3 regions of the Streptomyces sp. NPDC042336 genome follow, and region 3 is predicted to be linked to each of the others. Evidence: riboswitches for the same ligand, from Rfam matches in the RefSeq annotation. Region 3 holds a riboswitch; each other region holds the start of a gene.
The links. A riboswitch is a leader RNA that binds a small molecule or an ion and turns the genes downstream of it on or off. The one in region 3 is predicted to bind cyclic di-AMP.
Positions count from the first base shown of each region.

Region 1: linked by a shared signal. The riboswitch ahead of ACZ6IM_RS18910 (C40 family peptidase) and the one ahead of ACZ6IM_RS07595 (C40 family peptidase) in region 3 are both predicted to bind cyclic di-AMP.
Region 2: linked by a shared signal. The riboswitch ahead of ACZ6IM_RS29905 (M23 family metallopeptidase) and the one ahead of ACZ6IM_RS07595 (C40 family peptidase) in region 3 are both predicted to bind cyclic di-AMP.

Region 1 is NZ_JBVJEA010000008.1:56,864-60,043, forward strand. Features, by position in the region: gene ACZ6IM_RS18905 (tellurite resistance/C4-dicarboxylate transporter family protein) at 1-659, opposite strand, end outside; gene ACZ6IM_RS18910 (C40 family peptidase) at 720-1,910, opposite strand; cyclic di-AMP (ydaO/yuaA leader) riboswitch at 1,917-2,100, opposite strand; gene pcrA (DNA helicase PcrA) at 2,353-3,180, shown strand, end outside.
Region 2 is NZ_JBVJEA010000017.1:115,979-119,158, reverse strand. Features, by position in the region: gene ACZ6IM_RS29910 (GntR family transcriptional regulator) at 1-660, opposite strand, end outside; gene ACZ6IM_RS29905 (M23 family metallopeptidase) at 790-1,554, opposite strand; cyclic di-AMP (ydaO/yuaA leader) riboswitch at 1,567-1,729, opposite strand; gene ACZ6IM_RS29900 (M16 family metallopeptidase) at 1,921-3,180, opposite strand, start outside.
Region 3 is NZ_JBVJEA010000002.1:527,908-531,087, forward strand. Features, by position in the region: gene ACZ6IM_RS07585 (ATP-dependent Clp protease proteolytic subunit) at 1-536, shown strand, start outside; gene ACZ6IM_RS07590 (hypothetical protein) at 544-852, shown strand; cyclic di-AMP (ydaO/yuaA leader) riboswitch at 1,238-1,379, shown strand; gene ACZ6IM_RS07595 (C40 family peptidase) at 1,383-1,856, shown strand; gene ACZ6IM_RS07600 (ATP-binding protein) at 1,827-2,339, opposite strand; gene ACZ6IM_RS07605 (helix-turn-helix domain-containing protein) at 2,557-3,180, shown strand, end outside.

The DNA.
Region 1 (3,180 bases), on a different contig from region 3:
ATGCCGGTCCCGGCCGCCGCGAGCAGCTTGGCTCCGGCGAGGGCGGAGATGGCGAGCGCGCCGCCCGCCACCCAGTGGTCCCCTGAGCCCCGCGCCACCTGCCGCAGATCGAAGCGGAACAGTGCGATCAGGTAGAGCACGATCCCCAGCCAGAACGGCACCAGCGCCGTGTGCGCCAGCCAGGGCGTCGAGGTGGCCGTGGCCAGCGTGGCGGCGAGCACGGCGAGCCCCTCGGTGGCCACGCAGCTCAGGAAGACGGCGCCGGGCATCCGCCGCCCCCAGTGCTGCACCACCAGGTACAGCAGCCACGGCCACAGCAGGGCCGCCAGCACCAGCAGCACCGCCGCCAGGCGCGACCAGCCGAGCAGGGAGAAACGGGTGCCGAGCACGGTCGTCGCGGCGACGGCGGTGAGCGCCCCCGGCGTCCCGGCCCGCTTCACCCACTGCGCCCGGTCGGCCAGCAGCAGGTAGACGAAGTTGGCGGCCAGTATCAGCCATGCGGCGCAGGCCAGGACCAGGGCGATCCGGGACAGGACCTCGCGGCCGGTCAGATGCAGGGCGACCGACACGATGCCGGTCGCCATCACCGCGGCCCCGGCCGCCGGTGGGCGCTGCGCCCACCAGGCGCGCAGCGCTGAGGGATGGGTGGCCGATGACATGCGCCCGATGCTAGGGCCTGCCCGGCGGATCGGATCGCAGGAAAGACGCGCCCTCGCCGATCAGGCCGGGCGCACCACGCTGTAGATGGACGACTCGCCGTCGTAGAAGATCGACTCCTCGCGGACGTACGCGCCCGGCTTGGGTGCGTGGATCATCATGCCGTCGCCGATGTACAGGCCGACGTGGCTGATGTCGTCGTAGAAGAAGACCAGGTCACCGGGTTGTGCCTGGGCGACGGAGACGGTCGTGCCGGCGTTGACCTGGTCGTAGGTGACGCGCGGCAGCGTCACGCCCGCGGCCTTCCAGGCGGCCTGGGTCAGGCCCGAGCAGTCGTAGGAGTCGGGGCCCGTGGCGCCCCACACGTACGGCTTGCCGATCTGGGCGCGGGCGAAGGCGATCGCCTTCTCGGCCTTGGTGCCGTTCGAGGTGCCCGGCGTCGACGAGCCCGTGGAGCCGGTGCCGCCGGAAGTCCCCGAGGACCCGGATCCGGCGCCGCTCTCCTGCTGCCGGGCGGCCTCCTCCTGCCGTTCGCGCTCGGCCGCCTCCTCCGCCTGCTGCTTCGCCAGCTCGGCTGCCTTGCGCTCGGCCTCCTCCTGCTTCTTCTTCTCGATCGCGGCCAGCCGGGCCTTCTCCTTGGCGGTCAGCTCCGAGAGCAGCGCCCGCGCGGTGGCCAGCTTCTTCTGGACGGTCGACTTGGCCGTCTTGAGGTCGTGCTGCGAGTCGGTGAGCGTCTCGAGGCTCTCGGTGGCCTCCCGGCGCTTCTTCATCGTCTCGGACTGCTGGGTGACGTAGTCGTCGACGGCGGTCTTCTGCCGGCCGGTCAGCCGGTTCATCAGCTGGTTCTGGTCGAAGTAGTCCTGCGGCGAGTCCGCGAGCAGCAGCGTCGCGGTCTCCGGGACCGAGGCGCCCGTGCGGTACTGGGCGGAGGCGAAGGAACCCAGCTCCTCGCGCGCGTCGTTGAGCTTCTGGGTGCGCTGGGCGACGTCGTCGAGGAGGGTGTCGACCTTCTTGCGCTGCTTGGTGGTCTTCTCCTTGGCCGCGTTGTACTTCTCGGTCGCCGACCCGGCCTGGCGGTAGAGGTCGTCGACCTTCTTCTCGACCTCTTCGAGGGTCGGCCGGTCGTCCGACGGCGTGGCGCCCGCCGTCTGGGACAGCAGGGCGACGGAGGTGAGTGCCGCGGTGGCGAGGGCCGGGGTCCGTATGCCCGCGACGCGGGAACCGGTGGGACGCGACTTGCGGTGCGACGCCAAGGAGGCGACTCCTTCCAGTGCTCCGCCTACCGGGTTAGCTGTCGGGTTCGGGCGGTGGTTCGGAAGGGTTGCCCTACGGCGGCCCGCCCTCTCGTCTCGTCGAGGGCGGTGCGGCCGATTCACCCCAAGGTCTCGGTGGGTCCCCGGCTCCGGTGCCGTGCGGGCAGGCCGGACTCGGCGGAGGCCGCGCGGCCCGGCGAGGTTCGCCGGAGGGGGTCGAGCGGCCTGCCCCGCACCGTAGCCAACTCGTGTGGCCGCTGTGAAGGTTGGTGGGTGATATGCCCGATACATTTTCGTGACCTTCCGTTCGGGTGCCGCCGGGCCGGTCCCGGGCGTCACTCTTCGTGTTCCGGCCGGTCGCGGGGCGTGCCCGTGGCGGAACGGTGGGCATTTTCCGGGGTGGCACCGGGTTGTCGGTGGGGCGCCCTAGACTCGGAGAGCGATGAGCAGCCTCTTTGACGACAGCTTCCTGGCGAGCCTCCAGACCCCCCGGGGTCACGAGGAGGAACCCCCGCCGCCCGAGGACGATCACGGACCGGAGCAGGTTCCGCACGATCTGTTCGGCGGGAAGTTCGACGCGCCCCCGGACCGGGACACCCACTACCGGGACGGCGCCCCGCGCCCCGCCCTGGACGCCGCCGCCCTCCTGGAGGGGCTGAACGACAACCAGCGCGCCGCGGTCGTCCACTCCGGCTCCCCGCTGCTCATCGTGGCCGGTGCCGGCTCCGGCAAGACCCGTGTGCTCACCCACCGCATCGCCCACCTGCTGGCCGAGCGGAACGTCCACCCCGGGCAGATCCTCGCGATCACCTTCACCAACAAGGCCGCGGGCGAGATGAAGGAGCGCGTGGAGCAGCTCGTCGGCCCGCGCGCCAACGCGATGTGGGTGATGACGTTCCACAGCGCGTGCGTCCGCATCCTGCGCCGCGAGTCGAAGAAGCTCGGCTTCACCTCGTCGTTCTCGATCTACGACGCCGCCGACTCCAAGCGGCTCATGGCGCTGGTCTGCCGCGACCTGGACCTGGACCCGAAGCGCTTCCCGCCGAAGTCGTTCAGCGCGAAGATCAGCAACCTGAAGAACGAGCTGATCGACGAGGAGGACTTCGCCGCCCAGGCCGCCGACGGCTTCGAGAAGACGCTCGCCCAGGCCTACGCCATGTACCAGTCGCGGCTGCGCGAGGCCAACGCCCTCGACTTCGACGACCTGATCATGACCACGGTCAATCTGCTGCGCGCCTTCCCGGACGTCGCCGAGCACTACCGCCGCCGC
Region 2 (3,180 bases), on a different contig from region 3:
CGCATTCCTCACACGCTCCGCCGATCCGCCGCCCGAGGCGAAGCGCAGCCGGTGCGCGGACGCCGACCGCTCGATGTGCAGGGTCATGAGCGCCCGCGCGCGGTCGCCGTCGCCCCGGGCCACGGCATCGGTGATCGCGCCGTGCTCCGCCCAGTACTCCACCAGGCCGACCGGTGCTTCCACGACGTACATCCACGCGATCTTGTGGCGGAGCTGGGTCAGCAGCGCTGCCAGGGAGGGGCTGTCCGCCGCCCGGGCGAGGGTCTCGTGGAACCAGCCGCCCAGTGAGCGCAGCTCCTCACCGGTGCCCTGCCTGGCCCGCTCCTGCCCCAGCCGGACCAGGCCGCGCAACACCTTCAGGTGGGCTTCGCTGCGCCGCCGGGCGGCCCGGGAGGCCCCGAGCGGCTCCAGGAGCGTGCGCGTCTCCAGCAGGTCGGCGGCCTCCCGCTCGGTCGGCTCCGCCACGCACGCGCCCGCGTGCCGCCGGGTGACCACGAAGCCCTCGGCCTCCAGCGTGCGCAGCGCCTCGCGGACGGGGACGCGGGAGACGCCGTAGCGGCGGGCGAGGAGTTCCTCGGTGAGCCGGCTCCCGCGGCCGTGTACGCCGGTGACGATGTCGTCCCGGATCGCCGTGCACACCGAATGCGCCGGAATACGCATGAGCGACCTCCCCTTGACCCCCGTGAAACGCCGGTGATTGACGTGCGTTGCCCAACCCCGGGCCAATCAAGCGATATTAAATGCGAAAAGCCCCGGCTCGGGAAGCCGGGGCTTTCGGACGCCTCTGTGTCAGACGTTCACGCCGTGGGAGCGGAGGTAGGCGACGGGGTCCATGTCGGAGCCGTACTCGGGGCTCGTACGGGCCTCGAAGTGCAGGTGCGGCCCGGTGACGTTGCCGGTGGCGCCGGAGAGGCCGATCTGCTGGCCCGGCTCGACCGACTGGCCGACCGAGACGCCGATGGACGACAGGTGCCCGTACTGCGTGTACGTGCCGTCGTGCATCTTGATCACGACTTGATTGCCGTACGCCCCGCCCCAGCCGGCCTCGACGACGGTGCCGACGCCCACGGCGTGCACGGTCGTGCCGCTGGAGGCGTGGAAGTCGATGCCCGTGTGGCTGCCGGAGGACCACAGGGAGCTGCCGGCCTGGTACGCGGTGGAGACGTACGAGGCGGTGATCGGCGCGACGAAGGTGTTGAGGCGCTTGCGCTCCGCCTCCCGCGCGGCACGCTCCTTGGCCTCGCGTGCCTCCTTGGCCGCCTCGGCCGCCCGCTCGCGGGCCGCCTCCCGGGCCGCCTCGCGGGCGGCGGCGTCCGCGGCCGCCTGCCGCTGGGCGAGGGCCTGGGCGTCGATCTCGTCGGCTATGGAGTCACCGATGGTGACGACCGGGGTGAGCCCGCTCTGCTCCACCTCGGGCTCGGCGGCGAGCGCCGGAGCCGCGAGGGTGCCGACGACGCCGGTGGTGGCGAGGGCCGCGACTCCCGCCGCGCGGGCGGTGGTGCGGTGCACCCTGCTGGGACGGCGGTGCTTCCCGGTGGCGCGCGTGAACGCCATGTAGAGGCTTGTCCTTTCCTTCCCTCTCGCCTACCGGGTTAGCTGACGGGTTCGGAGGTGGAAGGTCTCCTACGGACCCCCTCGCTGCGCGCGGGCGTCCGATTCACCCCAGGGACTGCGTTGGGTCCCCGGCTCCCCTGGCTCGCGCCGTACGGGGACTCGGCGATGACTGTCCGGTGCCGCGGGTGCGGCGCACTGCCTGACGAACAGCCCGGAAGACGCTAAACGCGGCTGCGTTCAATCCTCAAACGCAACAGGCTTTTTGTAGCGCACGCCACAGGGCAGACAGGCAACCACTCCCGCAATCCGGACAAACGGCGACCCTGGTGACACTCCGGTCACCAGGGCCACCACACGCGCGTGCCGCTACTCGGCCGCCACCACGGTGACTTCGCCGATGCCGAGGGCCTCGACGGACTCCTTGATCTGCGCAGCGTCGCCGACGAGGACAGTCACGAGGCGGTCCACCGGGAAGGCGTTCACGACCGCCGCGGTGGCCTCCACGGTGCCCGTGGCGGCCAGTTGACGGTAGAGCATGGCCTGGAAGTCGTCGGGCAGGTGCTGCTCGACCTGGTCGGCCAGCGTGCTCGCCACGGCCGCCGCCGTCTCGTACTTCAGCGGCGCCACGCCCACCAGGTTCTGCACGGCCACGTCGCGCTCGGCGTCGGTGAGTCCCTCCGCTGCGAGCCTGCGCAGCACCGTCCACAGGTCCTCCAGGGCGGGACCGGTGTTGGGCGTGTCGACGGACCCGCTGATGGCGAGCATCGCGGCGCCCGTGCCGTCCGGCGCGGACCGCAGGACCTGGCCGAACGCCCGTACGCCGTAGGTGTAGCCCTTCTCCTCGCGCAGGACGCGGTCCAGGCGCGAGGTGAGGGTGCCGCCGAGGCAGTAGGTGCCGAGCACCTGCGCGGGCCACACGCGGTCGTGCCGGTCGGCGCCGGTGCGGCCGATCAGCAGCTGCGTCTGGACGGCGCCGGGACGGTCGACGATGACGACACGGCCCCGGTCGTCGGCGGTCACCGGAGGCACGGGACGCGGCTCGCCGGCCGAACCGGTCCACGCGCCCAGGGTGTCGCCGAGCAGCGCGTCCAGGTCGATGCCGGTGAGGTCGCCGACTACCACCGCGGTGGCCGTGGCGGGGCGGACGTGCCGCTCGTAGAAGGCGCGGACGGCCGCCGAGTCGATGGCAGCGACCGTCTCCTCGGTGCCCTGGCGCGGGCGCGACATGCGGGAGTCGGCCGGGAACAACTCCTTGGAGAGTTCCTTCGCGGCGCGCCGGGAGGGGTTGGCCAGCTCGTGCGGGATCTCGTCGAGCCGGTTGCGCACCAGCCGTTCGACCTCGCCGTCCGCGAACGCGGGCGCCCTGAGGGCGTCGGCGAGCAGGCCGAGGGCCTTGGCGAGGCGCGAGGCGGGCACCTCGAGGCTCAGCCGGACGCCGGGGTGGTCGGCGTGCGCGTCCAGGGTGGCGCCGCAGCGCTCCAGCTCGGCGGCGAACTCCTCGGCGGAGTGCTTGTCGGTGCCCTCGGAGAATGCGCGCGCCATGATGGTGGCGACGCCGTCGAGACCGGCGGGCTCGGCGTCCAGGGGGGCGTCGAGGAGCACCTCGACGGCGACGACCTGCTGGCC
Region 3 (3,180 bases):
GGATCGTCTTCCTCGGGACACCGATCGACGAGACCTCCGCGAACGACGTGACGGCACAGTTCATGTACCTGGAGCACCAGGCACCGGACCGGGACATCGAGCTCTACGTCAACTCGCCCGGCGGCTCCTTCACCGCCATGACGGCGATCTACGACACGATGCGCTACGTCGCCTGCGACGTGGCGACGACCTGCCTCGGGCAGGCCGGTTCGTCCGCCGCGGTGCTGCTCGCGGCGGGCACCCCCGGCAAGCGCGCGGTCCTGCCGGGCGCCCGGGTGGTGATCCACCAGCCGGCGCTCACCGAACCGGTGGAGGGGCAGGCGAGCGACCTGGCCGTCCACGCCGGCGAACTGGTCCGCGTCCGCGCCCTCCTGGAGGAGATCCTCGTACGGCACACGGGCCGCGGTCGCGAGCAGGTGCACGCGGACATCGAGCGGGAGACGGTCCTCGACGCCCGGCAGGCGCTGGAGTACGGCCTGGTGGACCGGATCGTGCCCGGCCGCAGGACCCCGCCCGCCTCGCCCGGCGCGAGGTGATCCGCCCGTGCTGCCACCCGAGTTGCCCCCGCTGCCCGCCCTGACCCGCGCCGAGGCCGAGGTCATCGACCGCTATCTGGACGTCGTCGACCTGCTCGGGCGCATCAACCCCGGGCGCGTCGGCGACACCTACGGCGGCCTGCGGGCCGCCCAGGCGCTGGTCGGCAAGGCGGCGGCGCTGCGTGACGCGCTGGCGCTGATGCACCGGCGCGGCGAGACGGAGCTGCACGCCGCGACCCTGGCCCGGGCGCTGCGGGTGCTGGACGGCGAGCGCCGGACCGCGCGGGTCGGCCTTCCGCCGCACTCCGGGAGTTGAGGGGGTCGGGGCCGGCCCGACGCCTGGCCGAAACGGACCAAACGGCGTACCCCCTTTCGGCGTAGGGACACCTCCGTTTCGTGACCGGTCGAAGTTGCGGCGCCCCGCGCCCCGCGGGTGCGAACTCCCGCTCCGCCGCTGGTCCCGGGCCCGTCACCGCGCTCGGCGGCACTTCGAACACGGGGTGGCGACCCGAACGGGCGAGTGGGACGTAACAACACAAAGGACGCGTTCCGTTGGGATTTTCCCCGTGGGCGGGACAAGATCCGTGACTGACGACAAGCCCCCGCCGCAGCGGCGGGGCGGTCCGGGCGGACGCCGAGTCCTGCCGCCGTCCGGACGCCAGGTCGACAGGAAGTGGATCGGCAGGAGTGGAGGACCCGAGCACGACGGGTCGCCGGGACGGCCGCCTCCGTGAGAGGTGCCAAACCGAGCGGTCCTTGGGGTGAAGCCGCACGCTGCGGCCGGGCAACTTCGCCAGCCCGAATCCGACAGGTCATCCTTCACAGGCGGCTGACGAAGGGTTGCGCATGTCCGCGCTCAATCGTGTCCCGTCCCTGATGGCTCGTGCCGGTACGGCCTCGGCCCTCACCCTCGCCGCCGTGGGCGGCTCCGTCGTGGTCCCCGGTGTCGCCTCCGAGGCGGCCGCGGCGAGCCATGCGACGAAAGCCCTCACCATCGCGGCTTCCAAGAAAGGATCCCCGTACCGCTGGGGCGCCACCGGCCCCCACCGGTTCGACTGTTCCGGCCTGACGCTGTACTCGTTCAAGAAGGCCGGCAAGAAGCTCCCGCGCACCGCGGCGCAGCAGTACAACAAGACCCGCCACATCTCGGCCCACAGCCGCAAGGTCGGCGACCTCGTGTTCTTCCACTCCGGCCGGAGCGTCTACCACGTAGGCATCTACGCCGGGAAGGGCAGGCTCTGGCACGCTCCGAAGACCGGGGACGTGGTGCGGCTGCAGAAGATCTGGACCTCAAGCGTCTGGTACGGCCGGGTCAAGTAGCCCGCCCGCGGGAGTGACGGCGTTCTGCCCCGCCGTCACTCCCGCGGGTGCCGCCGGCCCGCCGGGGGGCGTCCAGGGCAGTTCGATGGAGACGGTCTTGCCGCCCTCGCGCGTGGGCCGGACCCTCAGCCTGCCGCCGCACTCGGCGGTCAGCCAGCGAATGATCACCATGCCCCGCCCGTTGTCCTGCTGGACGGCGGCGGGCAGCCGCTTGGGGAAGCGCGGATGGCTGTCGGTGACACCCAGACGCAGCCGCTCGTCGCGATCGAGAACGAGGTCCACCGTGAAGGTGGGCGACTGCCCGAACGTGTGCTGGACCGCGTTGGTCGCCAGTTCGGAGACGATGAGCCGCACGGTCTCGGCCAGGTCGGCATCTCCCGGCAGCCCCCATTCCGCCAGGGTGCCGACCGCATAGGTCCGCGCGGCGGCCACCGAGGCGGGATCGCTCGGCAGAGTGACGGATGCTTCCAGATGGTCTGCCATGGCGATGTCGTCCCTTTCTCACGGGACCGCAGGCCCGACACGGAGCGGGATGGTTCGAGTACGGTCCCGGACTGGTGCTTCGTCGCCAGACTGCCATCACCGGACCCGTGAAGGGCGGCGATCCACCAAGATATGCATATATCTGTCGCTCGAAGCGGTGAACTCTGCGACGGCAGAGCGTATTCGGGCGGCGCACAAGGAGTAAGGGAGTTGGCCCATGCAGCACGGTCCCGTGGTGCGCCGCCGCAAGCTGGGCGCGGAACTGCGCGCCCTGCGCACGTCGGCGGGCATCACCAGCGGCGAGGCGGCCCGGCTCGTGGGCTGGCACCAGTCGAAGGTCAGCCGGATCGAGACGGGGACGAGCGGGGTGAAACCGGCCGACGTGCGGTTACTGCTGGACGTCTACGGCGTGGACGACGAGCAGCTGCGGGGACTGCTGGTGATGCTGGCGCGCTCCGAGGACGCGGGGGGACGCCACCACTGGTGGCACGCGTACCGCGGGGTGCTGCCACCGACCTACCGCGACTTCATCAGCCTGGAGTCGCAGGCCAGCGCGATGCGCACACTGGAGACCACGGTGGTGCCCGGCCTGCTCCAGACACCGGAGTACGCCCGCGCGGTGACGCGGGCCGCGGTGGACGGCATGCCGGCGGAACGGCTGGACACGCTGGTGGAGGTCCGGCTGGCCCGCCAGGACGTGCTGCGCGGCGAGCCGCCCCTGGAGCTGAGCGCGGTCCTGGACGAGGCCGTGCTGCGCCGGGAGGTGGGCGGTCCGGGGGTGATGGCCCGTCAACTGGCCCGGCTGGTCGAGGCCGCGCGGCTCCCGCACGTCCGCCTCCAG